Regions from separate parts of the Paenarthrobacter aromaticivorans genome, predicted to be linked through region 1. Evidence: riboswitches for the same ligand, from Rfam matches in the RefSeq annotation. Region 1 holds a riboswitch; each other region holds the start of a gene.
What was found. A riboswitch is a leader RNA that binds a small molecule or an ion and turns the genes downstream of it on or off. The one in region 1 is predicted to bind glycine.
Positions count from the first base shown of each region.

Region 1 (10,518 bases):
GCGTATTCCTCAGCCGTCATGAGCGGCCCTTCTTCCGTGGCGGCCACCTTGAACAGCCAGCCGGCACCGTACGGATCGTTGTTAATGAGGGCAGGATCGTCGACGACGGCGTCGTTGATCTCGGTCACCTCACCCGTCACGGGCGAGTACAGGTCCGACACGGACTTCGTGGACTCAACTTCACCGCAGGTCTCCCCCGCAGTAACCGTGGAGCCAACCTCGGGGAGGTCAACATACACAATGTCGCCCAGGGCATCCGCGGCCACCGCAGAGATCCCAATCCCCACAGGCCCGCCCCCATCCGAAGCAACCCATTCATGCTCAGCCGAATATTTCAGTTCAGCAACTACCTTGCTCATTCCAATTCCTTCTCTCTCTTACGAAAAACTCTTCAAGATCACGTGGTGCTCGACCCATCCCCAGCGCTTAGGGGTTCAAGCAGCGCCAAAGCGATCGGCGCCGCCTTGGCCACATCGGCCCCTGCGGTGCCGGCCACCGGAAGCGGGCGTCCAAGGGAGCATCGCGTCCGCCCAGCGGGCGCCTATGCGACCGAGCCCGCGGAGGAGGTCGGCGCCGCCGGGTCTAGGTGACCCAGAGGCCGGCGGCCCCAAACACCCGCGGCCTACTTTTGGCGCTTGTAGAACGGCAGCGGCACAACTTCGAACGGCTCCGACTTGCCGCGGAGGTCCACGTCGACGATCGTGCCCGGCTCTGAGTGCTCGACGTCGACATACGCCAGGGCGATCGGGTAACCGAGCGTCGGGCTCGGCTGGCCGGAGGTGACTTCGCCGATGAGTGAGCCGTCCTTGAGGACCGAGTAGTGGGCGCGTGCTGCGCGGCGGCCTGCACCTTTGAGGCCGACGAGCTTTTGGCCGATGGTCGAACCAACGCCGGCAGCCTTGATAGCAGCCAGGGCTTCCTTGCCTATGAAGTCGCTTTCCTTGGCCAGGGAAACCACCGGGCCAAGTCCTGCGGCGTAGGCGTTGACGTAGCGGGAGAGCTCGTTGCCGTAGAGCGGCATTCCGGCTTCGAGTCGCAGGGAGTCGCGTGCTGCAAGGCCCGCGGGGATGAGGCCGTGACCTTCGCCAACCTCGAGGAGCGCTTCCCACAGGCCGGCTGCATCAAGGTTGGGGATGTAGATCTCGAAGCCGTCTTCGCCGGTGTAGCCGGTGCGTGCAAGCAACAGATCCTGCCCGTTAATGGAGACTTCAACGGCCGCGTAGTACTTCAGTTCCGTCACCAGGGCGTGCTGCTCAGCGGGAACCAAGGTCAGCAGAATGGCTTCCGCGTTCGGACCTTGGACTGCAATCAGCGACGTCTCGGCGGAGACGTCGTCAACCACGACGTCGAACCCTGCCGCCCGCTCCAGCAATGCTGCAGCAACTACCTTGGCGTTGCCCGCGTTTGGGACCACGAGGTACTGATCCACGCCTTCTTCGGGAGAAGGGCGACGGTAGGTGATGAGGTCGTCGATGATGCCGCCGTCGGCGTTGCAGATCAGCGAGTACTTTGCCTTGCCCACGGCGATCGCGGACAACTTGCCCGCCAGCGCGAAGTCCAGGAACGCTGCCGCGTCCGGTCCGGTAACCCAGACCTCGCCCATGTGGGAGAGGTCGAACAGGCCGGCGGACTTGCGGACGGCGTGGTGCTCAGCAAGCTCGGACTCGTACTTCAGGGGCATCTGCCAGCCGCCGAAATCCGTGAAGGACGCGCCGGCCTTTTTGTGTTGCTCGTACAGGGCTGTGTAGTTCTCAGTCATGACCAGTCCTTAGTTTTCAAATGCTTCGAGGGGCGGGCAGGAGCACACCAGGTTGCGGTCCCCAGCGGCACCGTCAACGCGGCCGACCGGCGGGAAGTACTTGTCCTGCTTCAGCTGGTGGACAGGGAACGCTGCCTGCTCACGCGAGTACTCGCGGTCCCAGTCAGAACTCACGACGGCGGCAGCCGTGTGCGGCGCGTTGCGCAGCGGCGAGTTCTCAACAGTGAAATCGCCACTGGCGACCTGCTCGATTTCGGCGCGGATGGTGATCATGGCTTCGATGAAGCGGTCGATCTCAGCCAGGTCCTCGGACTCAGTCGGCTCCACCATCAAAGTGCCCGCAACGGGGAACGCCAGCGTGGGAGCGTGGAATCCAAAGTCGATGAGGCGCTTGGCCACGTCCTCAGCTGTGACGCCTGTTCGGGCAGTCAGGTCGCGGAGATCCAGGATGCACTCGTGGGCTACGAGCCCACCTTCGCCCGTGTACAGGACCGGGAAGTGCTCGTCCAAGCGGGAGGCGACGTAGTTGGCCGCGAGCAGCGCAGACTTGGTCGCTTCGGTGAGTCCCTGGCCGCCCATGAGCTTCACGTAGGCCCAGGAAATGGGGAGCACACCGGCGGAACCGTAGCGGGATGCCGAGATGGCCACTCCACCTTCCGATGAGACGTTGTTCGCGTCCCCGGGCATGAAGGGTGCCAGGTGGGCCTTGGCCGCAACCGGACCAACACCCGGTCCGCCACCACCGTGCGGGATGCAGAACGTCTTGTGCAGGTTCAGGTGCGATACGTCGCCACCGAACTTGCCCGGCTGGGCCAGCCCAACGAGCGCGTTGAGGTTTGCACCGTCAACGTACACCTGGCCACCGGCCTCGTGGACGGCGTCGCACACTTCCCGCACGTCGGCGTCGTAAACACCGTGCGTGGACGGGTAGGTGATCATGATGCAGGAGAGCGCCTCGCGGTTGGCTTCGATTTTCGCAGTCAGGTCCGCGTGATCGATCGTTCCGTCAGCGGCGGTGGCCACCACGACAACCTTCATGCCGGCCAACACAGCAGAGGCTGCGTTGGTTCCGTGCGCAGAAGCAGGAATCAGGCACACGTTGCGCTGCTCATCGCCGCGGGACAGGTGGTAGCCACGGATTGCCAGCAGGCCCGCGAGCTCACCCTGGGAGCCGGCGTTCGGCTGGATGGAGACCTGATCGTAGCCGGTGATCTCTGTGAGGTCGGCTTCCAGTCCTTCAATGAGCTCGCGCCAGCCAGCGGTCTGGTGATCCGGAGCGAACGGGTGGATCGAGGCGAACTCGGGCCAGGAAATTGCTTCCATCTCAGCCGTGGCGTTCAGCTTCATGGTGCAGGAACCCAGCGGGATCATGGTGCGATCCAGTGCGAGGTCCCGGTCGGACAGCTTGCGGATATAGCGCAACAGCTGCGTCTCGGAACGGTGCGTGTTGAACACCGGGTGCTGCAGGAAATCCGAGGTCCGGAGAACGGAGGACGGCAGCTCGAACCCGGCTGCGTCCTTCATCGGGCCGGCACCAAAGGCGACGGCTACCGCAGAGAGGACCTCCGGCGTCGTGGTTTCATCGAGCGAAACGCCAACCGTGTCGGCATCGATGCGACGCAGGTTGATACCGCGGGCTTCGGCGGCGGCGATGACTTTGTCAGCCTTGCCGGGTACGCGGACCGTCAGAGTGTCGAAGAAGGATTCGGACACGAGTTCGCGGCCGGCGGTCTTGAGGGCAGTGGCCAGTGTGCGGGCGTGGCCATGGACGGTTTCGGCGATTGCCTTCAGGCCTTCCGGACCGTGGTAAACCGCGTACATCGAGGCCACGATCGCGAGCAGGGCCTGGGCAGTGCAGATGTTGGACGTGGCCTTCTCGCGGCGGATGTGCTGTTCGCGGGTCTGGAGCGCAAGCCGGTAAGCGGGGACGCCGGCATTGTCCTTGGAGACGCCCACGATGCGGCCCGGAAGCGTGCGCTCCATGCCTTCGCGGACTGCCATGTATGCGGCGTGCGGGCCACCGAAGAACAGCGGAACACCAAAGCGCTGGGCAGTTCCGACCGCGATGTCGGCGCCCTGTTCGCCCGGGGGCGTGATGAGGGTGAGAGCCAAAAGATCGGCAGCCACGGTCACCAGGGCACCGCGTTCCTTGGCCTCAGCGATCACGGCGGAGTGGTCAAACACGTGGCCCGAAACACCGGGTTGCTGCAGGACGACGCCGTTGATGTCGCCGTCGGGCAGGCCCAGCGAAAGGTCGGCAATCTCCACTTCGAAGCCCAGCGCTTCGGCGCGGCCCTTCACGATCGCGATGGTCTGCGGGAGGAGGTCGGCGTCCAGGACGGTCTTGCCGTCCTTCGCGGTTTTGGACTTGTTGGCACGGCGCATGAGCAGCACGGCCTCAGCCACTGCAGTAGCTTCATCCAGCAGCGAAGCGTTGGCTACCGGCAGCCCCGTGAGGTCCTGGACCATGGTCTGGAAGTTCAGGAGAGCTTCGAGGCGGCCCTGCGAAATCTCGGGCTGGTACGGCGTGTAGGCGGTGTACCAGGCCGGGGATTCGAGGATGTTGCGGCGGATGACCGGGGGTGTAACGGTGTCGTAGTAGCCCTGGCCGATCAGCTGGACGGCGGTCTTGTTCTTGGACGCGAGCTTGCGCAGCTCGGCGAGGACCTGCACCTCGGTGAGGGCGTCCTGCAACTTCAGGGCAGTGTCCTGGCGGATGGAATCGGGGACCGCAACATCTACCAGGCCGTCTACGGAGTCGTAGCCGATTGCCTTGAGCATGGTGGCAACGTCGGATTGGCGTCGGGCGCCGATATGCCGGTCCGCGAAAGCGGTGGGGGTTGATTGAACAGTCAAGAGGAACTCCATGATTCAGGCGCCCACTGAGCGCCACGATGAATGTGGGTTCCTCCCCACTCTGTATTGGACCTGAGAGATTCCGCAGGAATGGTTGCCTGCTTGCACCGTCGGTGAGCCCGGTTGCCCGGACTGCTTTCCAGAGTTGCCTAACCGCGGCGGTACATGGGCCTGAGAGATTCCTGGGGAGGATTTGCTCCTACGGCGCCTGACTGGATGTACCGGCAGGACTCTCCCGCCGCAGATCAAAAGCGTTGCGTCACCATGGGTGACACGCTTCACACCATAGCTGATCATTTCGAAAAAGCGCAAGCAAGGGGTACCTACCGATGCATCGCCTCGTGGATCTGGAGCGCGAACCACAGCTGCGCCACCGTGGAGGTTTCACCCATGTCCAGCCCCGTCAGCTCGCCGATTTTCCGGATCCTGTAAATGATGGTTTGCCGGTGCGCGAACAAGGCTGCGGCAGTCTTTTGCCAGGAACGCTGCGAGTCCAAATAGGTCGTCAGCGTGACCAGGAGATCGCCTTCCTGGCTCTGCTCGTAATCGAAAATCGGACCCAGCAGACGCCTGACCAGCGCAGTTCCTTCCTCAAAACCGGTCAGCCCGAGCCAGGATGGCCCCTGCGCGTAGCGGGCCAGGTCGAGCTTGTTCGCCCGGGCCGATCCGAGCGCCCAAAGCGACTCCTGCAGCGCGCGCTGAATGCCCGCCACACCCGCCGGAGCGCTGATTCCAATCGCGGCATCTGCCCCGGCGCAATGAATCAGGATGTCGTCCGGCACATCAGCGGGGACCACCACGTGCAGCCTGCTATTCCGCTTCAACGACGCCGACGCAACCCCGTGCCGCCACAGTTCGATGTGCACGTTCGCCAGCTTGTCGCCGTCGTTCGTTGTGGTGGAAGCGTTCGCTGACATGGATGCGAGCAGGAAGTCTTGGGGCGGAACCCCAAAAGCTGACAGCCGGCTCTCCATCTCGGCCGCGCCCAGTCGGCCATCCATAGCCTGCAGCAGGAACTCGCCGGCCAGCCGATGCCGCCCTTCAAGCGACAAAACGATGCGCGAGAGCTGCAGTCCCAGCACGGTTGCGGCGTGCAGGAGTACGACGGCGTCCGGGTGCGGTTCGCTGTGTGGCAGCACCACAAGCAGCGCATTGGCGTGCGTCGGGATGTCCATGGTCAGCACGTGCCGGCCCCGGATCCGGTGCCACTGGAAATTCTTGCCAGCCAAGGACACCTGCCCGGAAAGCGGAGCCCATTCATCCGCGAGGAACTCCGGGAGCCGTTGGCCCTCGGGGTGCCAGGGATGGAGGCAGCGGCGGTCCACCACGAACAGTTCAGCGTCCAGTTCGGTGGCAAGCCGTTGGACCAGGCTTTGCCAATGGTCCTCGGAGGCTCCGGCCGTGCGGAGAAGGTCGTAGACCCTGGCTGTCTGGCGCAGGCGCCGGGACTCTTCGAGCAGGGAGGATTCGGCAACCGAGCGGGCAATCGCGATGAAGGGCAGCGGGTACGGGATGTTGATCAGCGGCAGCGGCAGCCGGTCGCAGGCCGCCAGGAACTCCTGCGTCAGCGGGGGTGCGTGCATCTTTTCGCCGATCGCCAAGGCGCTCGCCCCGCTGTCCATGAGGGCCTCCGCGAGCGCCACTTGCCCCTCGGCGTCCGCGGGAATCGAGAGTCCATTGGTCATCATGAGCTCGCCGCCGGTGACCCATTCCCACAGCCTGGGCAGATCCGAAGTGTGCGCCCAGGTGATCCGGTTGTCGCGCCCTGTGTCGCCGGCAAGGAGGGTGAGCCCCAATTGGGGTTCAGCTACGAGCTCGGCGACCGTGATTGCCATCGGATGGGGTCCTGACTCTATGATTCCGGGGGCCGTTTCGGACCGTTTAGACATTCGTCTAAGCGCCTCGGCCATTTGTAGTCAATGTACCGCTATTCGCCGTGACCCGCGTCACCAAGAATGGAATTACTTACTTCCCGCTCAATGGCGAGCACCCCTCACACCAAGGATCCGGCAATGACAATCCACAAGCCCATCGGCCCTGTCGACGCAACCAAAGTCCCCCGGTATGCAGGCCTCGGCACCTTCGCCCGCCTCCCCCAAATCGACCGGGTTCCGGACTACGACATTGCGATCGTCGGTGTCCCGTTCGACGGCGGAACCTCCTTCCGGCCAGGCGCCCGTTTCGGTCCTGCCGCGGTTCGCGAGGCCTCGCGCCTCCTACGCCCTGGCTACCACCCTGAGCTCGACGTCGAACCCGTTTACGAAGCCCAGGTTGTGGACGCTGGCGACATCGCTTGCACTCCCTATGACATCACCCGCGCAGTCCGTGAGATCGAGGAGCAGGCGTTGCCCCTGATCAGTGAGGACAAGCGGCTGATCTCGATCGGTGGCGACCACACCATTGCTTTGCCCATGCTGCGGGCGCTGAACAAGGTCCATGGCCCGGTGGCTTTGCTGCACTTCGACGCTCACCTGGACACGTGGGACACCTACTTTGACCAGCCCATCACCCACGGAACCATCTTCCGGCGGGCGTTCGAGGAGGGCCTCCTTGTGGAGGACAAGTCGATGCACGTGGGGATCCGCGGCCCGGTCTATGACCGCAACGACTTCCTCAGGGACCACGAGTTCGGGTTCCAGATCATCCGCTGCTCGGACCTGGATGTCATCGGCGTCCCGGCCGCAATCCAGCAGGTGAAGGACAGGCTCGGCGACACCCCGGTCTACGTGTCCATCGACATCGACGTCCTGGACCCCGCGTTCGCACCTGGGACCGGCACCCCGGAGATGGGCGGGCTCCACTCCCGCGAGCTCCTCGCCCTGCTCCGCGGACTAAACGGCATCAATATTGTGGGCGCCGACGTCGTGGAGGTCGCTCCGGCCTACGACCATGCGGACATCACAACCGTCGCCGCCGCTACTCTCGTCTTCGACCTGCTCGGCCTGATGGTGAACCGCAGCAAAGCCACAGACTCTGCTGTCCTTGAACTGGCTTCTACATCCCGGACAATGTCATGAAAACGCCCTTGGCCACCCAGGAAGTACCGCGCCTCGAGGACAAAACCATCCAGCCGATCCCGGCGAACGAGCGCCACGGCAAGGCCCGCGACCTGTTCACCATCTGGTTCGGTTCCAACATCATGATCATGACCATCGTGACCGGCGGGCTCGCCACCACGGTGTTCGGCCTTGGTTTCGTGCCCGCGCTGGTAGGCATCATCATCGGCAACCTGGTGGGCGGCATCTTCATGGCGCTGCACTCGGCCCAAGGTCCCCAGCTTGGCGTAGCACAGATGATCCAGACCCGCGGCCAGTTCGGTTCCTTCGGCGCCCTGTTGATCGTGGTCATCGTGGTGGTCATGTACGTCGGCTTCTTCGCCGCGAACCTCGTGTTCGGTGGGGAAGCAATGGCCGCCGTCAGCCCGGGCATCAGCGTAGATGCCGGCATCATCATCATCGGCGTGGTCAGCGTTATCGCCACGATTTTCGGATACCGGCTTATCCACGCTTATGCCCGGATCCTCAGCGTTGCAGCGGGCCTGGCATTGTTGCTGGCCTTCGGCTGGATACTCGTGGTCCACGGCCTTCCCAGCAGCTTCCTTGAGCAAGGCACCTTCAACTGGGTTGGCTTCATGGGGACCATCTCCGTCTCGGCCCTGTGGCAACTGGCCTACGCACCCTACGTCTCGGATTACTCCCGCTACATGCCGCAGGGCACGGGATCAGCACCGGCGTTCTGGGCTTCCTACTCGGGCTGCGTCCTGGGAACGTTGTTCCCCATGATCCTGGGCGCCTTGGTGGGCACGCTCGCCATGGCCATGAGCGCCGACAACGTTGAAATCGTTGGCAGCCTGGGTGCGTTGCTGCAGCCGTGGACCCTGATCATCGTGGGAATCTTCTGCCTGGGTGTCGCGGCCTCGAACGCCATGAACCTCTACTGCGGCGTCCTCTGCACCCTGACCATCGGCCAAACATTCAAGCCGTCCTGGTTGCCACGTGCCAAGACCCGCAGCATCGCGGCAGTCATCCTCTTCGTTCTCGCTGTCTCCATCGCGTTGTTCGCCCGCGACAACTTCATCCTCTTCTACACCAACTTCCTCTCCTTCCTGATGTACGTCCTGGTCCCTTGGACGGCCATCAACCTGGTGGACTACTACCTTCTGCGGCACGGCGACTACCGGGTTGAGGACTTCTTCAAGCGCGACGGCGGCGTGTACGGGCGGTTCAATTGGGTCGCCATCGGCTCCTACCTGGCAGGCGCCCTCATCCAGGTCCCCTTCTCGGCAACCGCAATCTACACCGGCCCCATGGCCGCCGCGTTGGGCGGCGTAGACATCTCCTGGCTCGTCGGCCTGGTGGTGGTTGCTCCCCTCTACTACTTCGCAGCCCGCGTGTTCCGGAACAAGGCTCAAGCGGCTTCCCACCGTTCCACTGCACTCACCGCAGACCTCATCTGAAAGCGAATCACCATGACCACCACCCAGGCAGAACAGTTCACCGTTCGACGCTCCTCCACTGACCACGCTTCCGCCGGCATCCTGCCCCTGCCTCCCACTGGGCATTTCATCAACGGATCATTCGTTCCCGGTTCCTCCAACCAGGTCATCGATGTTGTGGACCCCTCTACTGAACAGGTCATCGCGTCCGTCCAGGCCGGCACCGCCGTCGACGTCGACGCCGCCGTTGAGGCCGCCGTCGTCGCCCAAAAGTCCTGGGGAGCCACCACACCCAAGGAACGCGCCGATGTCCTGAACCTGATCGCCAACATCATTGAGGCGAACCGCGAGGCGTTCGAGGTCATCGAGTCCGCCAACACCGGTAAGCCGCAGGCCGTTGCCGAGGATGATGTCACCAGTACCATCGATACCTTCCGTTTCATGGCCGGCGCATCACGCACGCTCACGTCCATGGCCGGCGGCGACTACGCAACCGACCACACCTCCGTGATCCTCCGCGAACCCGTGGGCGTCGTCGGCGTCATCACTCCCTGGAACTATCCGCTGCTGATGGCCGCCTGGAAGATCGCACCAATTCTCGCCGCAGGCAACAGCATCGTCCTCAAGCCGTCCGAGCAGACGCCGTTGTCCACGCTGAAGCTGGCGGAACTGCTCGCCGGACGCATCCCGGACGGGATCCTCAACGTCGTCACTGGCCAGGGACGCACTGTGGGACAGCGGCTTTCGGAGCACCCATCGATTGCTTTGGTCGCCCTGACGGGCAGCGTCGTCAGTGGCCAGGCCGTTGCGGAAACTGCAGCAAAATCCGTCAAACGCGTTCACTTGGAGCTCGGCGGCAAGGCCCCTGTGGTTGTCTTTCCCGACGCCGATCTCCGCGCCGCCGCCGCTGGTGTCCGGAATGCCGGTTTCTGGAATGCCGGCCAGGACTGTGGCGCCGCCTGCCGTGTCCTGGTCCATGAGTCCGTAGCCGAAGAATTCACCGAGCACCTGGTCCGCGAAGTCGGGACGCTGGTAGTGGGCGCTCCAGAAGCCGGGGACGACGTCGAAATCGGCCCCATGATTTCCCGGCCACACTTTGAACGCGTCAAGGAAGCTCTTGCTGAAGCGCGCACTGCCGGCCTGCACATCGCAATTGGTGGCTCGGCGCTGGAAGGCCCAGGCTATTTCATCGAGCCAACAATCATCAGCAACGTCCCTGCCGGCGCGCACATCGCCACCCATGAAATCTTCGGCCCCGTGGTCACTGTGGAGACCTTCAGCAACACCGAAGAAGCAGTCACGCGGGCCAACGAAAGCCCGTACGGCCTGTCGGCCTCTGTATGGACCAGGGACTCCAGCCTCTCCCTGCGGATTCCCAAGCAGTTGGACTTCGGCACCGTCTGGGTCAACGCGCACCTGGTCCTTGCGTGTGAGGTACCGTGGGGCGGATTCAAGGGCTCAGGCTATG
Region 1 is NZ_JAHOPC010000022.1:43,158-53,675, reverse strand. It holds gene gcvH (glycine cleavage system protein GcvH) at 1-359, opposite strand, end outside; gene gcvT (glycine cleavage system aminomethyltransferase GcvT) at 623-1,759, opposite strand; gene gcvP (aminomethyl-transferring glycine dehydrogenase) at 1,769-4,615, opposite strand; glycine riboswitch at 4,765-4,863, opposite strand; gene KSW38_RS22370 (PucR family transcriptional regulator) at 4,939-6,450, opposite strand; gene speB (agmatinase) at 6,628-7,632, shown strand; gene KSW38_RS22360 (purine-cytosine permease family protein) at 7,629-9,071, shown strand; gene KSW38_RS22355 (aldehyde dehydrogenase family protein) at 9,084-10,518, shown strand, end outside.

Region 2 (10,518 bases), on a different contig from region 1:
GTAGGTAACGCCGGAAACGTCCCAGTCCTTCTGCGGGCGGAACATCAGCCATTCCCGGTGGGCGCTGATGTTCACGTCCGTAGGCACGTCGATCGCAACCCATGAGTCGTCGCGGAGCAGCCACGTCCTGCGGTTGTAGAAGTCGATGTAATCCACGGCGAAGGTCCGTTCGAAGCCCGGCGTTGAGTCGTGGGCGACGATGGCCAGCATGTGGTCTTCGGGGATCTCGAAGATCTGCTCTGCCTGGGCGAGGGATTGGCCGCGACGCAGCTTCACACCGGTCCGGGCGTACGAGGAACTGGTTGCAGGCAACCCCTCTGCCGTACTGGAGACCAGCAAGGTGTCCGCATCCAGCCAACTCACGTTGCCTTTTGCCGTGGGCAGATCGAATCCGCCAGCGGCAGGGTCAACAAAGGTGCGGGATTCGACGTCGAACTCGCGGTGACGGTTGGCATCGCCGCCGTCGGGGGACAGAGAAACCATCGCGAAGCGGTACATGTCCCCGTCCAAAGGACGGAGAAACCCAGCTCCATGGAACACCCACTCGACGCCTTCTGCGGCGGCGAGGGCATCGATGTCCAGCAGTACGTCCCATTCGGGTGCCTCGGAAACGTAGCTCTCCCACGTGGTCCGCCGCCAAAGGCCCTTGGGGTGCTCCTGGTCCTTCCAGAAGTTGTAGTAGTAATCACCGCGCTTGTTCACCATGGCAATCCGGTCCGTGGAATCCAGGACCTCCAGAATGCCGGCTTCAACCGCTGCGTACTCTGCGTCCTCCAGCAAATCCTCGGTTCGCGCGTTTTGTTCACCGACCCAGGCCAGCTGTTCTTCGCCGTGAATGTCCTCCAACCACACGTTCTCATCCGTGGGTTCGGGCGCTATGGTCGCAGCGTGGCGAGGCCCGGACGTGGTCTCCAGATCCGTGTCATTGTCAGGAAGGGGCGTCTGATCAGCTTCTGTGGTGGTCATCGCCCCATCCAAGCAACACTTTTCAACTGGAAGCAAGTCACAGGAAGTTAGGCTTGAGCGTGGCTAAATCGCAAATCAATCGTGTTGCCCTGATTGGGGCCGGCCCCCGGGGCACGAGTGTCCTTGAGCGGCTGCTCGCGAATTGGGCTGCAGGGGCCACCAGCCGTGCGAACCGGGCCGATCCAGGGTGGAGCGCACTGCACATCCATGTTGTAGATCCTTTCCCACCGGCATCCGGCCATGTGTGGCAGCCGGAGCAGTCCAGGCTGTACCTGATGAACACACAGGCGTTCTATCCGACGCTCATCCCTGAAGATCCCAAGCTTGCGCAGCCCCTCGCGGGCGGTTCCTTCGACCAGTGGCGCGCCGCCCGACGTCGTGATGGACAGGGCCTGAATGACGCCGAAAAGGCGGAGTTGGCCACGCTCGAGTCCCACGATTTTCCGAGCCGGGCCATATATGGAAGGTACCTGCGGCAGACTTTGGCGGAGCTGCTTCAGCGAATGCCCGACGGCGTGGAGGTCGCCTTCCATGAAACGACCGCCGTAGCGGCGCGCCCGGTCCCGGCAAGTTCAGGCACCACAGGCGGGCAAGCGTTCGACGTCGAACTGGCCGACGGCACTACGCTCACCGTCGGCTCGGTGGTCCTCGCGCTGGGGCACGTCGAGTCCCGTTTGAATCCGGAGCAGCGTGCGTTCCAACGGGCCGCCGACGAGCACGGCCTCCTCTATTTCCCGCCTGCACCGCCGGCCGACGTCGACTGGCAGCGGGTGCCGGACAACGAGCCCGTCCTGATGCGTGGGATGGGACTGAATTTCTTCGATGTCATGGGCCAGCTGACCGAGGGCCGCGGAGGCAAGTTCGTCGAAGCCGGCGTACCGGGAGCCGGAGTTCTCGAGTACCGGCCCTCAGGCAGGGAACCCAAGATCATCGCAGCATCCCGGCGCGGAACCCCGTACCGGGCCAAGGCTGGTTTGGCAGGGTATTACCCCAGCAGCATCACCATGAGTTACCTGACCGAGGCAGCAGTGGACCGCTTCAGGGCAGCCGGCATCCAGCCAGGATTCGACCATGACCTTTGGCCGCTCCTGCATCGTGACGCCTTGTGGGCTTACTACTCCACCCTGGCAAGGTCGCAGCCCGCCGCCATTCGCGATGCAGCGCAGTTCCTCGCGGACCTTGAGGATGCCTTGCAGCCCCACGCGCACACCACTGCCAAATGGGAAAGTGACGTCGCCGCCCTCGTGGACAAGCACGTGGTTGCCTCCCGCCGACTCAATGTCCGCGGGCTCGCTGCGCCGTTGGCTGGCCGGACGTTCGCGTCCCGCCGGGAGTTGGACCTGGCAATAACGGCCTACCTTGACGACGACGCGCGGCGCTCTGCCCTCGGGGAAGCCGACCCCGTGAAGATGGCCATCGGAGCCCTCCACAGAGGCAGGGCGATCCTCAAGTCCGTCGTCGCCGACGGCGGAATCACGGACGAATCGTGGGTCGCTGAGCTGCGGGGATGGTTCGAGTCGTTTGTTGAAGGCCTTGCAAGCGGAGCCCCAGCGCTGCGTTCGGAGCAGTTGGCAGCTTTGGCGCGTGCCGGCGTCGTTGGTTTCGTTGGACCCGATCCCAAGTTCAGCGTGGATAGAAGCGCCAAGGTTTTCCGGGCGGTCTCGCCTTGGGTTCACGATGGACCTGTGGAGGCATCCACTTTGATTGAAGCGATGTCGCCAGCCAACCGAGTAGGCATCAATATTTCCCCGCTCCTGGAACAACTCATGGCCGACGGCCTTGTGCGAACCAAAATCATGATGAGTGCCGAGGGCACGCCAGTGCAGACAACCGGACTGGATGTGGAACCGCACCCGTACCGGCCTGTGGCGTCCAACGGCTCTGTGACGCAGGGGATGTATGTTTTGGGCCTGCAATTGTCCGCGACCCAGTGGGGAACAGCGATTGCTGCGGAGGCGCGTCCGGCAACCGGGAAGGCTTACGCCAGTGGCCAGCGAACCTTGCGGGATGCCGACGAAATCGCTCGTAGCATTCTGGGCAGTTAGCTGCCTTCGTTTGCGGTGAGTCCAACGCTTCGCTAGTGTGTGAGCTGCATCACCGGCAAAGTGGTGCGCGCTTTTGATCTGCGGCGGGAGAGTCCTGCCGGTACATCCCGTCAGGCGCCGTAGGAGCAAACCCTCCCCAGGAATCTCTCAGGCCCATGTACCGCCGCGGCGAGGCAACTCTGGAAAGCAGTCCGGGCAACCGGGCTCACCGAAGGTGCAAGCAGGCCCATTCCTGCGGAAACTCTCAGGTCCACGACAGAGCGGGGAGGAACCCGAATCATCGTGGCACCCAGTGCCGCCTGAACAATGGAGTTCCTCTTGACGATTCAGCGCCCACCATCCTCCGACTCGCATCGAGCAGACTCACCACACCTCGAACGGCAGCTCAGTAACCGGCACATCCAGCTGATCGCGATAGGCGGTGCAATTGGCACGGGCCTGTTCATGGGCTCGGGAAAGACAATTTCTGCCGCTGGTCCGTCTGTCATTTTCGTGTACATGATCATCGGCTTCATGCTGTTCTTCGTCATGCGCGCCATGGGCGAGTTGCTCCTGAGCAACCTGAACTACAAATCCTTCAGCGACTTCGCAGCGGACCTGCTGGGTCCCTGGGCAGGGTTCTTCACCGGCTGGACCTACTGGTTCTGCTGGGTCATTACCGGCATCGCTGACGTCATCGCGATCGCCGGGTACTCCAAGGAGCTCTGGCCTTCCCTTCCGCTCTGGGTACCCGGATTGATCACCATCGGTATCCTGCTGCTCCTGAACCTGGCTACGGTGAAAGCATTCGGCGAGACCGAGTTCTGGTTCGCCCTCATCAAGATCGTCGCTATCGCGGCCCTCATCATCGTCGGCCTGTTCATGATTTTCAGCGGCTTCCAGTCCGACGCCGGACCGGCCAGCTTCACCAACCTGTGGAGCCACGGTGGCTTCTTCCCCAACGAATTCATGGGCTTCGTCGCCGGTTTCCAGATCGCCGTCTTCGCTTTCGTCGGCATTGAACTGGTAGGCACCACGGCCGCCGAGGCCAAGGACCCGGAGAAGAACCTGCCCAAGGCCATCAACTCGATCCCGATCCGCGTGCTGCTCTTCTATGTGGGCGCCCTCATCATCCTGATGTCCGTCACCCCGTGGACCCAGTTCGCGGCTGGACATAGCCCCTTCATTGCCATGTTCTCCCTGGCCGGACTGGGTGCTGCCGCCACCATCGTCAACCTTGTGGTGCTCAGCTCTGCGATGTCCTCCGCCAACTCCGGCATCTACTCCACGTCCCGCATGGTTTACGGCCTGGCCAAGGAAGGCGACGCCCCAGCTGTGTTCGGCGCGCTCTCAGGACGCAAAGTACCCCGCAACGCCCTGTTCCTTTCTTGCGTCCTGCTGCTGTCCGGCGTCGTTCTCATGTACGCAGGGCAGGACATCGGCAAGGCGTTCGACATGGTGACCACCGTGTCAGCTGTCTGCTTCGTGTTCGTATGGTCCATCATCCTGGCCAGCTACCTGGCGTTCCGCAAGCGGCGGCCACACCTGCATGATTCTTCGGCGTTCAAAATGCCCGGCGGCGTGGTGATGGTGTGGGTGGTCTTCGCATTCTTTGCCTTCGTGCTCTGGACCCTGACCACGCAGCCGGACACTTTTGCTGCGCTGCTGGCTACGCCGCTGTGGTTCGTGATTCTGGGGGTGGCCTGGTCCATCCTGCGTCGTCGGCCCGCGCATCTGGTTCGCTACGAGGAGTTCCAAGCGGAGCTTGAGAAAGACGCCAAGCGAGCGGAAGAGCCCGAGCTCGCAAAGAAGTAGCTGCCAAACCCCAGGGGGCACCTCACGATTCATCACCGTGCGGTGCCCCCTGGGGCAGCCTAAGGAAAGGGGCTGTTTAGCCCCTCAGGCACTTCTGATACTCCAGCCACGCCCACGCGTAGCGGAGCCAGCCCACGAGGTCGTACCACGTAGACGGTTTGACCGGCGGAGTGCACTGCGGCGGGTTGGGCCCGCTATCAGCTACCTGAACACTGGCCTTCACCACGGTTCCACTCTCGACGGCGGTCAGCACCAAGGTGCCGGTACCTGCAGCTGCCGCAGCGGGAACCTTGAGGTCCACCGTGGCTGCTCCTGCCGTTACTGGAACCGATCCAAGCGGCACTGCTGCGCCCTTGCTGTCCACGAAGATCGCATTGAGGGTGTTGTTGGCCGGGCTGCCGATCGAGGTGAGATTCAGCTTGGAGATAGCGAGTGTCATGGGCTCACCTGCTTTGACCTCTGTGGCGGTGGTGTTAACCACGGCAACTGACCGGCGCGCGAAGTCCGGAGACACGGGGTTGTGCTCACGCAGGTACTTGATCCACGCATCGCGGTCCACCAGACCGGTGTCCTTCGTGTTGGTGCCTTCCTTGAAGATCCGGAAGTTGTCGCCTCCCGTTGCCAGGAAGCTGAAGGTCCCAATTCTGTATTGCTTCGCCGGGTCCATCACGGTCCCGTTCACCCAGATGCCGGTGATGCGGTACCCTGCAGGGCGGCCGGCGTCATAGGTGTAGTTGACGTTCTTGGAGAATCCCAGCTGCTGGTAGGGGCGGCTGGGAACAGTTCCGTCAACGTTGGTCTGCCACTGCTGCTCAAGAAGGGTCTTGAACTGGGCGCCAGTGAGGGATGTAGTCCACAGGTTGTTCACGAACGGCAGGACCGCATTCGCCTCGGCGTAGGTGATGGTGCCGTCCGGGGCGTAGTAGAGCTCGTTGCGCAGGCCGCCGGGGTTTACGACGCCAATCTCCGCCCCGCCCAGTTCGGGCGCCTTGAGCGTGTCCACCAGGGAGTCCGCTACCAGGTTTCCGAGGGTGGATTCGCTCGCGCGGTCGTCCCGCTTGGGGGCACCTCCAAGCGGATCCGGCGTGAAGGCGGTGGTGATATCAGCTGTCACTGCGCCAACAGGCTGGTTCCCTATCACGGCGGCCTCGGCCAGTGCCTTATCCACGATCGCCTTTACCGTCGCCACCCGGGGATACGCGGCAGCCAGGCTTTCTGAAGTCTCCGTGGTCCGGTCCACGACGGCGGCCTTATAGCCCGTCACGGATTTCGTAGCGGTATCGACCGTGAGAGTCACGCTTCCCACGTTTTCGCCGTAGTTGCCGGTCTGCACAATGGGACGGGTTTTGCCGGTGGGTTGGCCGTTGGCATCCAGCAAGGGTGCGTCCCAGGCATACTCCTTGTGGGTGTGTCCGGTAAAGATGGCGGCCACGTCAGGGCTGGTCTCGTTGACGAGCTTGGCGAACGGTCCGCCGGCTGCGACTTCCTGCTCCAGGGTGGCACCCTCCGGTGTGCCCGATGCTGCGCCGTCGTGGTTCTCCACAATGATCAGGTCCGCCGCGTTCTCCGACTTGATCTTGGCGGCTACGCGGTTAATGGCTTCAACAGGGTCCCCGAATTCGAGATCCGTGATTCCCGCCGGGGTCACCAACGACGGAACTTCCTGCGTGACGGTGCCGATGACGGCCACCCGCAGGCCGTTCATATCCAGGACCTTGTACTCCGGCAGTACCGGAGTCTTGGTGCCCTTCTGGTAAACGTTCGCGCCCAGGTAGGCAAACTTCGCGTTGGTACCGTCGGCGATGACGCGATCGCGCAGGTCCTGCCACCCGCCGTCGAACTCGTGGTTACCTAGTGCGGAAGCCCGAAGCTCCAGCGCGTTCAGGACATCGATGGTTGGTTGGTCCTTCGCAACCGAGGAAGCGAAAAGTGAAGCGCCGATGTTGTCCCCGGCAGAAATGAAGGCTGTTGCGCCGGGGGCGGCCGCAGCGCGGAGCTTCTCCACAGTGCCGGCGAAGAGGACAGTGTTGGAGTCGATCCGGCCGTGGAAGTCGTTGATGCCCAGGAACTGCAGGTCAACAGTGGCCGGCATATCCGATCCCAAGTTCATGCCCACCACCACAGGATCGTGGTCGCTGGCACGGAACTCGTCCCCTGCATAGTAGTTGGTCACATTGTTGTTATACCTGCTGTATTCCAGCGCCACGGACTCCACAGAGTTGATGTTCCAAATGTCGGTTCCCGTGACTATCCCGGCCGCTGCCGGGGAAGCAAGGATGTGGTCCAGCGAGCCCACCATGCCACCGAAGAGGTAGGAATGCTTGCCGGTACCAGCTTCGAGGTCGGCGTAGCCTGCGCCAGTGAGGACATTGATGGGGTCTTCCTTGGCATAGGCGTTGAAGTCGCCGATCAGGAAGACCTTGTCCGTGCCTTTGGAGGCTTGGAGGTCCTTGGAGAAGGCGAGGAGTGATTCAGCCTGCTTTGTACGGGCAATGTTCGAGGCGCCCTGGCCCTTGTCCGTGTCATCCGGGGTGGCAGCGGAACCCTTGGACTTGAAGTGGTTTACGATCGCGATGAACTTCTTGTCTTCGTCCGCGCCGACCGGCTTGAAGACCTGCGCGAGCGGTTTGCGGGCGCTTGCAAAGGCCACGGTGTCGTTGTGGATGATTGACTCCCCGACCGGCTCGGCTACCGCCTTCTTGTAAATGAACGCGGTGCGGATCATATCCTCATCGCTTGGAGGGGGAGCGTTTGCGGGTGTCCGCACGTAGTCCCATACGCCCGGCGTCTTCACGTTGAGGGCGTCCACGAGCTTGGACAGGGCGTCATCACGGTTCTTGCCGAACTGGGCGGAGTTCTCTATTTCCTCAAGGGATACGACGTCCGCACCGGCCTTGGTTATCGCAGCGACGATCTTGTTCTGCTGGCGTTGGAGGTTCTCAGCATTGGCAGCGCCGCGGGCATTGCAACCTTCCTTGACCGTGATCGGATTCCCGTCCCGGTCGGTGTAAAAAATGCAGCCGCTGAGCTGATCGCCGGTGGTTGTGAAGTAGTTCAGCACATTGAAGGAGGCAAGCTTTAGGTTTCCGCCGACGTCAGCGGGGCCGTCCGGGCGGGAAGCGGAGAAACTTGCAGGCTGCACAGTGTCCGCATTCGTGGGAGTCAGCGCTGTGAGGGGCTGGAATTTCCACGAATTATTGCCGTAGCCCAGGATCACATCGGTCCGGAACCGGGCGGGGGAGCCTACCCGAACAGGATCGGATGTAGTCAAGTAAGGGAGCTGCTGGGCCTTGGTGGTGGCGTCCTTGAGGAAGTTGGTGGATGCGCCGTCGTCGAGCTTGATGGCACGGAGGGCGTTCTCTGCCACCACGCCGGCATATTCTGGCGAACCATAGGTCGCGACCGCCGTCGGCTGCACTAACGGCGATGTCCCGGCCGCGAGGCCGATTTCGCCATACTGGCTCAGCGAATAGTTGTCTGTCACGGTGTAAGGGCCTTGTGGGGCGACGAGCATGCCCTCATGGGCTTCGCGCGCGGCCTCGTTGGCGGGCATCTCGAAGGCAGTGGGCTTTACCTCCGGCGCAGCTTCGCTCGGTTTCTGCAGGCCGGCAGCCTCAACCGTGAGCTGTGTCTGGTTGGCGAACTCGCTGACCACCCCCGTGAGTTCCACGTAGTCGCCGGGCTGCACCGTTCCCGTCGTCGCGGGGGAGTAGATGAACAAAGCGTCCGACGCCGTCCTGGCCGCCCCTGCATCCTCCCCGCCGCTTCCCGGGGTCTGGACGTAGTAGCCGTTGAAACCGCCCGTAGCGTACACGGCAGTTACTTTGCCACGGGTGGTTACCGTGCTGCCGACGAGCGGACTTGCCGTGCTGGTTCCCTGGATTTCGGCGATCGTCTTGAACCCGGGGGCCGGCTCGGGTTCAGTGGGCGGAGTTCCGCCGGCGGACGCCGTGGGCGTGATGGTGGCGCTCAAGCTGAAGTCGGCAGCATTGGAGCCGGTATCCACACCGTTGCTCCGATTGAGGCTTCTGACGTCAGTGTTGCCCGTGGGCGCAGTTGCTGCCGAAGTTTCGAAAGTGTTTGATGCGCCGTAGCCCAGGAGATCCGCTATGGCGGCATTGTCCGTCACTGAGCCCACGCCGAGCGGAGAAACTGCGTTGCTCTGCTTCGCCAGGACCAACGTGCCGGCAGTTCCACCCGGGTTCAAGGTTCCGGTGGCCTGCAGATCCGGGGTGGGCAGGGCGGGTGCCGTGGAGGTGCCGCTGTTCGTAGCCCCTTGGATCAGGTAATAGCCCTTGGCCGGGATGCTGCCGGTGAGGGGAGTGATTCCCGTGGGCGCTCCCGTGGCGGTTGCAGACCGGTACTGTAGCGACCACCCTGCCAGGCTGACGGAAGTGTCCGAGGAGTTGTAGAGCTCTACGAACTTGTTCTTGAAAGCAGAGCCGCTGCTGCCTCCGCTTAGATAGGCCTCATTGATGATTACTGCGGAGTTGCCGGGCGGCGATGCAGGATCGTCGGCGGCAATTGCGGGAACGGCTGTCAGCGGGGCAGCAAGCAAACCAACCGAAAGGGCTGCTCCAGCTGCTGTTTTCCAGTGTTTTTTGTGCATCCGCTCTAACTTTCATTAGGGGCCCTGTGGGGCTCTTTGGACTACGCCCGCTTTCTTGTGAAGTGGGCGATATGCCGGAAGTTACTCCGGGTAAACCTGGGTATCGGGCATAGCAGAACACGTCGGAATGAACAGGAAGTGGACCAGTGGTGGATGGAGGACGCCCGGATCCTGCCGGCTGCCTCGGGTCAGGAGGCAGCCGCAGGAACCGGAGGTGCACGGGTTAGCTGGCAGGCGCCATGCTTTGGATCACCTTGAAGGCGGCACCTGTAGGGTCCGACAACGTGGCCAGCCGTCCAAAGGGGGTATCTTCTGCTGCCTGCAGGACGGTAGCGCCCAGAGTTACGGCCCGTTCCACTGTGGCGTCAGTATCGTCCACCGCGAAGTACACGCTCCACATGGACGGAACCTGGTCCGGGAGGAAACCGGCAGCGTCCATAATGCCGGCCTTGGCATCGTCACCAGCGCCCAACGTGGTGTAGCGGAACTCGGGCGTATCGCTCATGACGGCAGTTTCCCAACCGAAGACGCTCTGGTAGAAGCTGACTGCTGACTCGTAGTCCTTCGCGAGTAGTTCGTGCCATGCCGGGGCGCCGGATTCGGCAGCCACCTCATAACCCTTCATTTCACCGAACTGCCAGGCCCCGATTGCAGCTCCTGAAGAGTCGCCATACATGGCCATGCTGCCCTGTTCAGGAACTTCCATGGGCTCCAGGAGGACTTGGCCACCATGGGCGGCAGCTGCCTCAGTGGTGGCTTTGATGTCGTCCGTGCGCAGGTACGTCGACCACACATCAGGCATGGCACCCATGTCTGCCTGTTTCTGCATGATGCCCGCAACCATGCGTCCATCTTTGGAAGCTGTGATGTAGCCGCCGTACTTCTCCTGGTCGCCCGTCTCGTAAGTCCAGCCAAAGAGTGCGCTGTAGAAGGACTTGGCCTTTTCCGTATCGGATGTCATCAAATCAATCCAGCACGGGGCGCCGGGGGTGATGTCAGGCGTAGGCATAAGTGAGGCTCCTGTGTTCGTTCCGCGGCGGAAGCTACGGCTGTTTATGGGCGGTTGCGAGGACAAGCAGAACACTATGCGGGGGCTATGACAGT
Region 2 is NZ_JAHOPC010000001.1:62,973-73,490, reverse strand. It holds gene KSW38_RS00335 (prolyl oligopeptidase family serine peptidase) at 1-966, opposite strand, end outside; gene KSW38_RS00330 (FAD/NAD(P)-binding protein) at 1,026-3,011, shown strand; glycine riboswitch at 3,086-3,184, shown strand; gene cycA (D-serine/D-alanine/glycine transporter) at 3,318-4,805, shown strand; gene KSW38_RS00320 (ExeM/NucH family extracellular endonuclease) at 4,882-9,414, opposite strand; gene KSW38_RS00315 (VOC family protein) at 9,638-10,423, opposite strand.
Region 2: another riboswitch for glycine. It lies ahead of cycA (D-serine/D-alanine/glycine transporter); the one in region 1 lies ahead of gcvP (aminomethyl-transferring glycine dehydrogenase).

Region 3 (10,518 bases), on a different contig from region 1:
AGATGAAGGACGAACCATAGAAGTTCAGTGTGCCCTCGCTGCCGTAGCGGTTCGGGGCAATCATGAAGAGGCCGTTGGCGATGCCGTTACCCACGATGACCTGCTGCCAGAGCGGTTGGGTATCGAAGTCGGGGTGGTCCGGTTCGGAGCCAATGGCAGTGGGGTAGACCAGGATTTCGGCCCCACCCAGGGAGTACATGCGGGCGAGCTCCGGGAACCATTCATCCCAGCAGGTGGGCATGCCAAGGCGTGCGCCGCCGAGTTCGGCAGGAGCGTGGACCGCATAGGCATCTTCGGCGCCCGGGCCTTTGCGGAAGAACTTGTCCTCGTAGTATCCGGCCGTGACGGGGATGTGCAGCTTGTGGGTGCGGGCCACGAGCTCGCCAGCGGGGGAGACGAGGATGGCGGTGTTGAGTCCCAAGCCGTCGTCCGTGCCGTCCGGGTTTTCAGCCCGCTGGTAGAGCGATGCGTGCACCGAGACGCCGTAGGTCCTGGCAGCCGCTGCGGCGAACGTGAAGGTTGGGCCAGTGAGCAGGTCTTCGGCGATGTCTGAAGGGCGGATACCTGCCGCCGGGTTGTTCTCCGGGCGGGTGTCTGCTGGGTAGCGGGAGAGAGTCAGTTCAGGCAGGAAAACAACACTGGCTCCCAGCTTGGCTGCGCGTTCGATTCCCTCGTTCAGTTCGGCATGCAGGACTGCTTCATCAGCGTGCCAGCGGTGCTGAACGACGCCGACCCGCAGAGGGGTGCGGGTGGACGGCTCGGTGCGGGCCAGGGAAGTTGGGGCTTCGAGGCGGGTAATTTCAATCATGGGGGTATGTACTCCGGTGAGACGACAGTCACTAAATGAATAGCGTTCATTTAGTATGGCGGTAGTCATGGCCGGATGCAAGGGGCAAAAATGAATTACCTTCATTTCCCGTGCTGGGGAGGTACCTATCTCTTGGGCCGCGCCCTGACGTGCATGCGCTCGCCCTGCTGCCCAAAGAGCGTAAGGAGCTCGACGGGTTCGTTGGTGGCGCTGGCGAACCAGTGCGGCGTCCGCGTATCGAACTCCGCAGCCTCACCTGCTTTGAGGATGAAGTCGTTCTCGCCCAGGACAAGCCGGAGTTTGCCGTTGAGGATATACATCCAGTCATAGCCCTCATGCGATTGGGGATCGGGAACTTCCTTCCCCGTGCCGCCCGGCAGGACCATCTTGAATGCCTGGATTCCGCCTGCTCGACGTGTCAGCGGCAAGGCTGTGCCCCACTCGTGCACGTGCGGCTTGAGGTGAATCCGCGGATCGCCGGTTTCCGGGGCGTCGATGAGTTCCTCGAGGGGGATCTGGTGAAGCCGGGCAATGGGCAGGAGTAGTTCGAGCGTGGGCTTCCGTTGTCCCGACTCCAACCTGGAAAGCGTGCTGACCGAAATGCCCGTGGCCGCCGAAGCCTCCGCCAGGGTCACATTGCGTTGGGTCCGCAGCGCCCGGAGGCGAGGGCCGACGGCGTCGAGCATTTTGCTGAAATCCGGAGTCATGCCTTCAGTTTGCCATACTGGCAAAATTTGTTGCTGCTTTCGATGTGTGCGTCTGAGCATTGAATTAGGCCGTTGTGAGGCCCGCTTTGCGCCCCAAAACCTGGGAATAACGCGCAGAGCAGGCCCCGCAACAAAGCGAACAGGAGGCAAAAATGGAACAACAGTACGACGTCGTCATTGTGGGAGGTGGCGCAGCTGGGTTAAGTGCCGCGGTCACGCTGGGTAGGGCGTTGCGGTCCGTTCTGGTCATCGACGCCGGGGAGCCACGGAACGCCCCTGCCGCGGGAGTCCACGGCTTCCTTTCCCGGGACGGGCTCAGCCCCCGGGAACTCTTGGCCCTTGGCCGGGCTGAAGTTCTGCATTACGGCGGCCACATCGTTTCGGGCGTGGCTGTGGCGGCGCGTCCGACGCCGGATCCCACCAATGCTTCCGAGCCCGCCTTTGAGGTGGACCTGGCGGACGGTCGGACGGTAGGGGCGCGCCGAATACTGGCGGCCACGGGCCTGACGGACATCCTGCCGGACGTGAAGGGCATCCGGGAACGCTGGGGCAGGGACGTCCTGCACTGCCCGTACTGCCATGGTTGGGAAGTGCGGAACAAGGCGATCGGCGTCCTGGGGTCCGTGCCGATGGCCTTGCACCAGGCCTTGCTGTTCCGGCAGTGGAGCCCCAACGTCACGCTGTTCCTGAACGACGTCGTTGAACTGACTGAAGAGCAGTGGGAACAACTGGCGGCCAGATCCATCAGCGTGGTGGAAGGCAAGGTCCGGTCATTGGAAGTCACTGACGACGCTCTGAGCGGCGTCGTCCTGGAATCCGGGACGGTGATACCCGTTGAAGCGGTGGTGGCTGGTCCATGCATGGAGGCGCGTTCCAGAGTGCTCGAATCCTTGGGCATTGAGCCAGTGGAACATCCCCAGGGAGTGGGACTTTATTTTGAAGCGGCTGCTCCAGGAGGAGCCACATCCGTGCCGGGCGTATGGGTAGCGGGCAACGTTACCGATCCCATGGGCCAGGTAGTGGCTGCCGCGGCGGCGGGAAACATGTCCGGTGCAGTCATCAACGCGGATCTCATGATGGCTGAAACCAGGCTGGCGGTAGCGACGGCGGCCAGCCGCGTTGAAGGCCTTGTTTCACGGTGAGTTGCATTAATTAGCAGTCGACTTACGGTCCGGGTGCGAGGACGATTAAAGGACAGCCACTAAGGAGGTTGGGTATGTGCTACTCGTACTATGAGGGCTATGAGAGGCGCACGAAGAAGGACTCCGTGCGTACGCCCGAGATGCACAAGCCTGAGACCAGCAAGGATCAGGCACCTGAGGCCCCTGCCGAAAAGAGCCCGCAGACAGAAGGAACGTTGTGGACTTTCCTGGCCCGTCGCCGCAGGGAATTTGAGGTTTCAGAACCGAAGGTCGACCGCATTCGCGAAAGAGTCTAGGCGTCGGTCTGGGCAGAACCCCGTCTTAAGGCAATTCACCGCGCGCGGCGGTGAATTGCCCGTTAAGCGGGGTTTCCTGCTGCCTGCTTAGGGACGTCCAGGAATTCGAGGGCGCCCGTGACCAGTGCTTCCGTGCCAAGGGCCAGTGTTGGCTGGATGATCGGGGCAAAGTAGGGCGAGTGGTTCGACGGAACGTCCTCCGGGAGGCGGCCCGTGGTCGCCCAGTCCTTGAAGTGGGTGGCCTCGATCCCGCCCAGGAACCAAAAGACGAGCGGCGCGCCGGCCGCCGTCGCGAGTTCCCCGACGTCTTCACTGCCCGAGACGGGGCCGGGGTCTATGATCCTCGCGGCGCCAAACCTATCGCGAAACGCTGAAGCGATCCTTCCGGCGGCCGATTCATCATTGACCGTTAGCGGGAAGCGCTCCTCATAGTGGAAGTCGGGTTCCTTGAGGGAGCCTGAGGCGGCAGCTTCACTTCGAACGATGCGCTCTATCGAGTTCAGGACTTTCTCCCGTGTGGGCTCGCTGAAGGATCGGATACTGAGGCCAAGCGTTGCGGTCTCGGGAATGATGTTGTTCTTTGTTCCGGAATGGATTTGCCCAACCGTAACTACCGCAGAATCGCTTGCGGCGAGTTCCCGGGACACCACTCCTTGCAGGCGCATGGTGGTTGCCGCGGCCATGAGCACTGGATCAACGGTGGTTTCAGGCCTGGAGCCGTGGCCGCCGCGCCCATGCAACGTCACGTTGAGGGAATCCGCTGAGGCCATGGCCACGCCGGGACGGATGCCGAACCATCCGACAGGAAAGGGCGCGACGTGCTGGCCCAGGACCACGTCCGGCTTGGGGACCAGGTCAAAGAGCCCATCCGCCACCATGGCCTGGGCACCGCCACCCCATTCTTCGGCTGGCTGGAAGACTGCGATCAGGGTGCCCTGCCAGTCCTGCCGCTTTGCGGCCAACGCTTCCACGGCTCCGAGGAGGCAGCTGACATGTACGTCGTGCCCGCACGCATGCATGATCGGCACCTCACGGCCTTCATGATCGACGCCGACTGCCGTACTTGCGTAGTCCAACCCGGTGGCCTCTTGGACGGGCAACGCGTCCATGTCGGCACGAAGCATCACCACGGGTCCGGGGCCATTGTCCAGGACTCCCACAACCCCTGTTTTCCCCACCCAGCGGTGGACCAGAAGCCCCAAGTCCTCAAGGTGTCCGCTGATGATCCCGGCTGTTCTGACCTCTTGGAAGGAAAGCTCCGGGTTCGAATGGAGGTCACGGTAGAGGGCTTCAAGGTCAATGCTCATGGGGAATTTTCCTTAACAGGTCGACGCCGCAGGGTCTGGCCAGTGTATCCACGTGATCAGACAACGACGCCGACCCACACCTGTGCGCTTCAGGCAAACTTGGTTGCATGGAATCTTCACAAGAGATCACGACCCAAGGCTCAACAGTTGAGGATTGGACCAAGGCTCTCGCAGAGTCCAGCGGATCACCTGGTGGAGGCGCAGGAACCGGCGTAATGCTGGCCATTGCCGCATCCTTGGCGTCCATGGTTGCTGGCTATACGGAGGCGCCCGGGCAGCAGTTGGCCGATCTGCACGCCCGGGCCCGCTCCCTCCGCGAAACCGCCCTGAAGCTGGCTGACGACGACGCAACGGCATCAAAGGCTTTCGGTGCGGCCTTCAGGCTTGATCCTGGCCCGGAGCGGGAGGAAGCAATCCACCGTGCATCCGTCGGTGCTGCCAAGGCGTCCGCTGTGCTCGGGGACCATGCCATAGAAGCCATTGAGGACCTGGGGTGGCTGGCCGCCAACGGGAATCCAGCGCTCATTGCCGACGTAGTGGTCGGGTTTGGAGCCCTCAGGGCGGCCATCGCCGGAGCCCGAACCAACGTGAGCTTTGATCTCGGATCGCTCAGGTCCGCAGGGGCGACCCTTGATGAAATCAAGGAAAAGCACCCTGAATTGTGGGCTACGGTTGGCCGGCTCAGCGATGCCCTGGACCGGATTGACCAGCTGGTGGCCGCCGTAGATGGCAAGGCTGCACCTACTGACGCGCATTGATTTCCGAAGACGCGGCACACCTTTTAGTGCGCCTTGGGAACCCGGCGGAGCACGACGGCGGCGAGCACTGCCGCGCAAGCCATCAGTACCAGCCCAATCGCCGCAGTGATGTGGACGCCGGATTCGAAGGCTACCCGGGCGGCGGTTGTCAGGGCATCCGACAGCGGAGCGGGTAGGGCCGCAGCGGCGTCCACTGCGCCGGCCAGCGTTTCTCCCGATTTCCCGGCCGCCTGCGCGGACAAGCCCTCCGGGATGACGAGGTTGTGCTGGTAGGACGCGGTGAGGATAGAGCCCAGCACGGCCGTTCCCAGGAGCGAACCCAGCTCGTAGCCAGTCTCGGAAATTGCGGACGCCGCTCCGGATTTGTCGGCCGGCACCGAGCCAAGGATGAGGTCGTTGGAGATGGTCTCCGCTGCACCCACGCCGACGGCCAGAATCGTCAAAGCTGACAAGAGGAACACAGGTCCGCTGCTGTGATCACCCGCAGCTACCACCAAGTAGCCCGCAGCGCTGAGGGTAAGTCCGCCGGCCACCACGAATCCTGGCCGGATGCGCTTTACCAGCGGGACCACCACCAGGCCGGCGACGACCGTTGCCAGGAGCGCCGGAATCATTGCGATGCCCGCTTCCATGGGGGACTGGCCTTCTACCAGCTGTAGGTGCTGGGCAAAGAAGTAGATGAAGCCCGTCATGGAAAACAAGGACAGGACGTTGGCAACGATCGCAGTGCTGAACACCTTGTTGCTGAACAGGCGGACATCCAGCATCGGGTTCTCGAGTTGCCGCTGGCGACGGACAAACAGAATGCCCATCACCAGGCCGAAGACCATGAAGGCCGCTGCCGACGCCCCGAATCCGTGGATGGCGAATTCCTTGATCCCGTACACGAAGGGAGCCATCGCGATCACGGACAACGCGATGCTGGGCACGTCTACACGGCCAGGGTTTGCGTCCTTGGATTCGGGAATGAGGACCCTGCCGAAGGCGAGGAGGGGAAGGAGGAGGAAGGTCGCCACCAGGAAGACGGCACCCCACCAGAAGTGTTCCACCAGCCAACCACCAAAGATCGGACCAAGGGCGGCACCACCGGAGAAAGCGGCGGCCCAGACGGCGATCGCGAGCCGCCGGCGGTTCGGATCAGCAAAGATGTTCCGGATTAAGGACAGGGTTGAAGGCATCAGCATGGCGCCGAACACGCCAAGTGCAGCGCGGCCGGCAATCAGCCATTCCGCGGAGGGCGCGAACGCCGTAGCAGCCGAAACCGCAGCGAAGCCTGTGCTGCCGATCAGGAGCAGCCGCAGTCGTCCGATCCTGTCCCCAAGGTTGCCCATGGAAACCAGCAGCGCCGCCAACACGAGGGGGTACGCGTCAATGATCCACAGGAGCTGCACGCCACCCACATCCAAGGAGCGGGCAATTTCAGGCAGGGCGAACGTGAGGGCGGTGTTGTCGACGGCAACCAGCAGCACCGGAAACATCAGGAGTGCCAGTGCCGTCCAGTCGCGCCACGGTGCTGCCTTGCCCGTGACGGGGTAAGCGGAGCGGGGTGCTTGGGTTGAGGACGGAGTGAACATGTCATTTACTGTACCGTCCAGACGGTATAGTTTCAAATAGAATCACCGTAAGCCTTTAGGGAATGATGGACACATGCCACGAAAACCAGTTGCCAGGGATTCAGTCTTGGATGCCTTCGAAGCCCTACTTATTGAGGTGGGGGAGCGTGCTGCCACACTCGACGCCGTTGCCAAGCGAGCAGGGGTGTCCAAGGGTGGGCTGCTCTATCACTTTCCCAATAAGGAATCGCTGATCGGCGCCCTGCTGGAGCGCTTGGATCGTTTGGCCCAGGAAGACATCGAAAAAATGAAGACTGCGCCCGATGGCAGCGCTGCCTACTTCATTCGGACCTCCCTGTGGGCCGGGACCCCAATGGACCGGGCGTTCGTGGCGGCCACACGTCTGGCAGAAGTCGCCCATGAGGAGACGCGTCGCAGGTTTGCCGGCATTCAACAACAGTGGCAGGACGTTCTGGCCGAGGATGTGGGTCCGGAGGTTGCCAAGGCGGTCAGCTATATGGGTGACGGCCTGTATTTCAATGCCATGTTCGAAGGCGGACAGGAGGGCGGTAACGCCGGGCGGGAGGCCGACGTCGAGATCCTGTTGGGAGTCTTGGACCGGCTCCGCAAGTAGCGGGCCACCCATTTGCGGCGACGCCTTCGACGTAGGACAATTGAGCCTTGTGGTGCGTCTTTACAGGGGCACGCAAACAAGTGAATATGCCTTTGATCTGCGGCGGGAGAGTCCTGCAAGCAAGTGATGCGGGCGCCGTAGGAGCAAACCCTCCCCAGGAATCTCTCAGGCCCACGCACCGCCGCGGCGAGGCAACTCTGGAAAGTAGCAGGCCTTTTGCCGCGCCCGTTGGCGCGGATGAAATGCTGTGCTCACCGAAGGTGCAAGCGATCGTTGTATAAGCAACACGCGGAAACTCTCAGGTCCAATACAGAGCGGGGAGGAACCCGAGCCGCTGTGGCGTACCCAAACGCCGCCCAAGTAATGGAGTTCCTTCGTGACGGTTAGTTCAGCCTCCACCACCTTCGTCGATCGGCATATTGGCGCCCGCCGCCAGGCCGACATTGACACCATGCTCAAGACGGTCGGCTACGACACCGTTGATTCGCTGGTTGATACGGCCGTTCCCAAAGACATCCGCCAGGACGTTGCCCTTACCCTTGAAAACGCGCTCAGCGAAGTTGAGGTGCTGGCCGAGCTGCGCAAGCTTGCGTCCAAGAACAAGACTGCCGTCCAGATGATCGGCCAGGGCTATTACGACACCGTCACGCCGCCGGTTATCCGCAGGAACATCCTCGAATCCCCGGCCTGGTACACGGCGTACACGCCTTACCAGCCGGAAATCTCGCAGGGCCGTCTGGAAGCTCTGCTGAACTTCCAGACCATGGTCCAGGACCTCGTGGGCCTGCCGATTGCCAACGCCTCCCTGCTGGACGAAGCTACGGCCGTGGCCGAGGCCGTCCTCATGATGCGCCGGGCCAACAAGAACAAGGAAGCCCACGACGGGAAGACCGTCCTGGACGCCGACTGCCTCCCCCAGACCATCGCCATCGTGAAGGGCCGCGCTGAGGCGCTCGGCTTCGAGGTTGAGGTCGCTGACCTTTCGCTGGGCCTCCCTGAGGGCGTCATCAACGGCATCGTCCTGCAGCAGCCCGGTGTTTCGGGCCGCGTGTTCGATCACTCTGGCGTCATCGCAGCGGCCAAGGAACGCGGCGCACTGGTCACGGTCGCAGCAGACCTGCTCTCCCTGACGCTCATCACCCCTCCGGGCGAGCAAGGTGCTGACATCGCCGTCGGTTCTGCCCAGCGCCTCGGCGTTCCGCTGTTCTTCGGTGGCCCGCACGCCGCGTACATGGCCGTCCAGAAGGGTCTCGAGCGTTCCATGCCGGGCCGTCTGGTGGGCGTTTCCAAGGACGACGCCGGTGTCCCTGCCTACCGCTTGGCGCTGCAGACCCGCGAGCAGCACATCCGCCGCGAGAAGGCCACGTCCAACATTTGTACCGCGCAGGCGTTGCTGGCCATCGTCGCATCCATGTACGCCGTCTACCACGGCCCCGAAGGCCTGAAGGCAATCGCAGAAACGGCCCACGGTCACGCCCGCACCCTTGCGGCGTCACTGAAGGCTGCCGGCGTCGAGGTCCTCCACACATCCTTCTTTGACACCATTACGGTCCGCGTTCCTGGCAAGGCTGCCGAAATCGTAGCTGCTGCCGAGGCCAAGGGCATCAACCTGCGCGGCATTGACGCTGATCTCGTGGGCATTTCTGTTGACGAGACCACCACACCGGAGATTGTTCGCGGCGTCCTGGATGTCTTCGGCGCTTCGGTCACCGAAGCCGTGGAGGGCTTCGCACTGGAGGCCTCCGTTGAGCGTTCGAGCGACTTCATGCAGCACCCGGTATTCAACACGCACCGCTCCGAAACCCAGCTCCTGCGCTACATCCGCAAACTCTCGGACCGTGACTTGGCCTTGGACCGCACCATGATTCCGCTGGGTTCCTGCACCATGAAGCTGAACGCCACGGCCGAGATGGAAGCCATCTCTTGGCCGGAGTTCGCCTCCATCCACCCCTTCGCTCCGGATTCCCAGACCGAGGGCTGGCGTGAACTGATCAAGGATCTTGAGTCCCAGCTGACCGAAATCACTGGTTACGACCAAGTCTCCATCCAGCCGAACGCCGGCTCCCAGGGTGAGCTCGCCGGACTCCTCGCGATCCGCGGCTACCACCTCTCCAATGGCGATGACCAGCGCAACGTCTGCCTGATTCCTGCTTCTGCGCACGGCACCAACGCAGCCTCGGCTGTGTTGGCCGGCATGAAGGTTGTCGTGGTGGCTACGGCCGCTGATGGCACCATCGATCACGCCGATCTGGCGGCCAAAATCGAGGCCAACCGGGACGCCCTCTCGGCCATCATGATCACCTACCCGTCCACGCACGGTGTTTACGACGCCGATGTCCGGGAAGTCTGCGACGCTATCCACGAAGCCGGCGGACAGGTCTACATTGACGGTGCAAACCTCAATGCGCTCGTTGGGCTCGCACAGCCGGGCAAGTTCGGCGGGGATGTCTCCCACCTGAACCTGCACAAGACGTTCTGCATCCCGCACGGTGGTGGCGGACCCGGTGTTGGTCCTGTTGCTGCGAAGGCGCACCTGGCGCCCTTCATGCCTGGTGACGCTGCTTCCTGGACCGAAGGCAAGGACGTCCCGATTTCGGCCTCCCGTTTCGGTTCGGCTGGCGTACTCCCGATTTCCTGGGCTTACGTGAAGCTCATGGGCGGCCAGGGGCTCACCGAAGCCACCAAGTCAGCGCTGCTGGCTGCGAACTACATTGCTTCCCGGCTCAACGAGCACTTCCCCGTGCTCTACACCGGCGAGGGCGGACTCGTGGCTCACGAATGCATCCTGGACCTCCGTGAACTGACGGCCAAGACCGGCGTCACGGCCGAGGACGTTGCCAAGCGACTCATCGACTTCGGCTTCCACGCTCCCACGCTGGCGTTCCCCGTTGCCGGAACCCTCATGGTGGAACCGACGGAGTCCGAGGACCTCGTGGAGATCGACCGCTTCATCGAGGCCATGATCACCATCCGTGCCGAAATCGAGCAGGTCGCCACTGGCGATTTCACTGTTGAGAACTCGCCGCTGCGCAAGGCACCCCACACGGCTGCCGCCGTCGTAACTTCTGACTGGGACCGCGCATACCCGCGTGAGCAGGCAGCGTTCCCCGTCCACCACCTCAAGCAGGACAAGTACTTCCCGCCGGTCGGACGTATCGATGGAGCTGCAGGGGACCGCAATCTGGTCTGCTCCTGCCCACCGATCGAAGACTTCGAGAACTAGAAGGTACGCAGTATGACTGAGAACTACACAGCCCTTTACGAAGAGCACAAGAAACTCGGCGCGTCCTTCACCGACTTTGGTGGCTGGCAG
Region 3 is NZ_JAHOPC010000019.1:58,598-69,115, forward strand. It holds gene KSW38_RS21460 (nitrilase-related carbon-nitrogen hydrolase) at 1-808, opposite strand, end outside; gene KSW38_RS21465 (helix-turn-helix domain-containing protein) at 934-1,515, opposite strand; gene KSW38_RS21470 (NAD(P)/FAD-dependent oxidoreductase) at 1,668-2,657, shown strand; gene KSW38_RS21475 (hypothetical protein) at 2,732-2,953, shown strand; gene KSW38_RS21480 (amidohydrolase) at 3,016-4,260, opposite strand; gene KSW38_RS21485 (cyclodeaminase/cyclohydrolase family protein) at 4,368-5,018, shown strand; gene KSW38_RS21490 (MFS transporter) at 5,042-6,592, opposite strand; gene KSW38_RS21495 (TetR/AcrR family transcriptional regulator) at 6,666-7,205, shown strand; glycine riboswitch at 7,299-7,396, shown strand; gene gcvP (aminomethyl-transferring glycine dehydrogenase) at 7,582-10,428, shown strand; gene gcvT (glycine cleavage system aminomethyltransferase GcvT) at 10,441-10,518, shown strand, end outside.
Region 3: another riboswitch for glycine. It lies ahead of gcvP (aminomethyl-transferring glycine dehydrogenase); the one in region 1 lies ahead of gcvP (aminomethyl-transferring glycine dehydrogenase).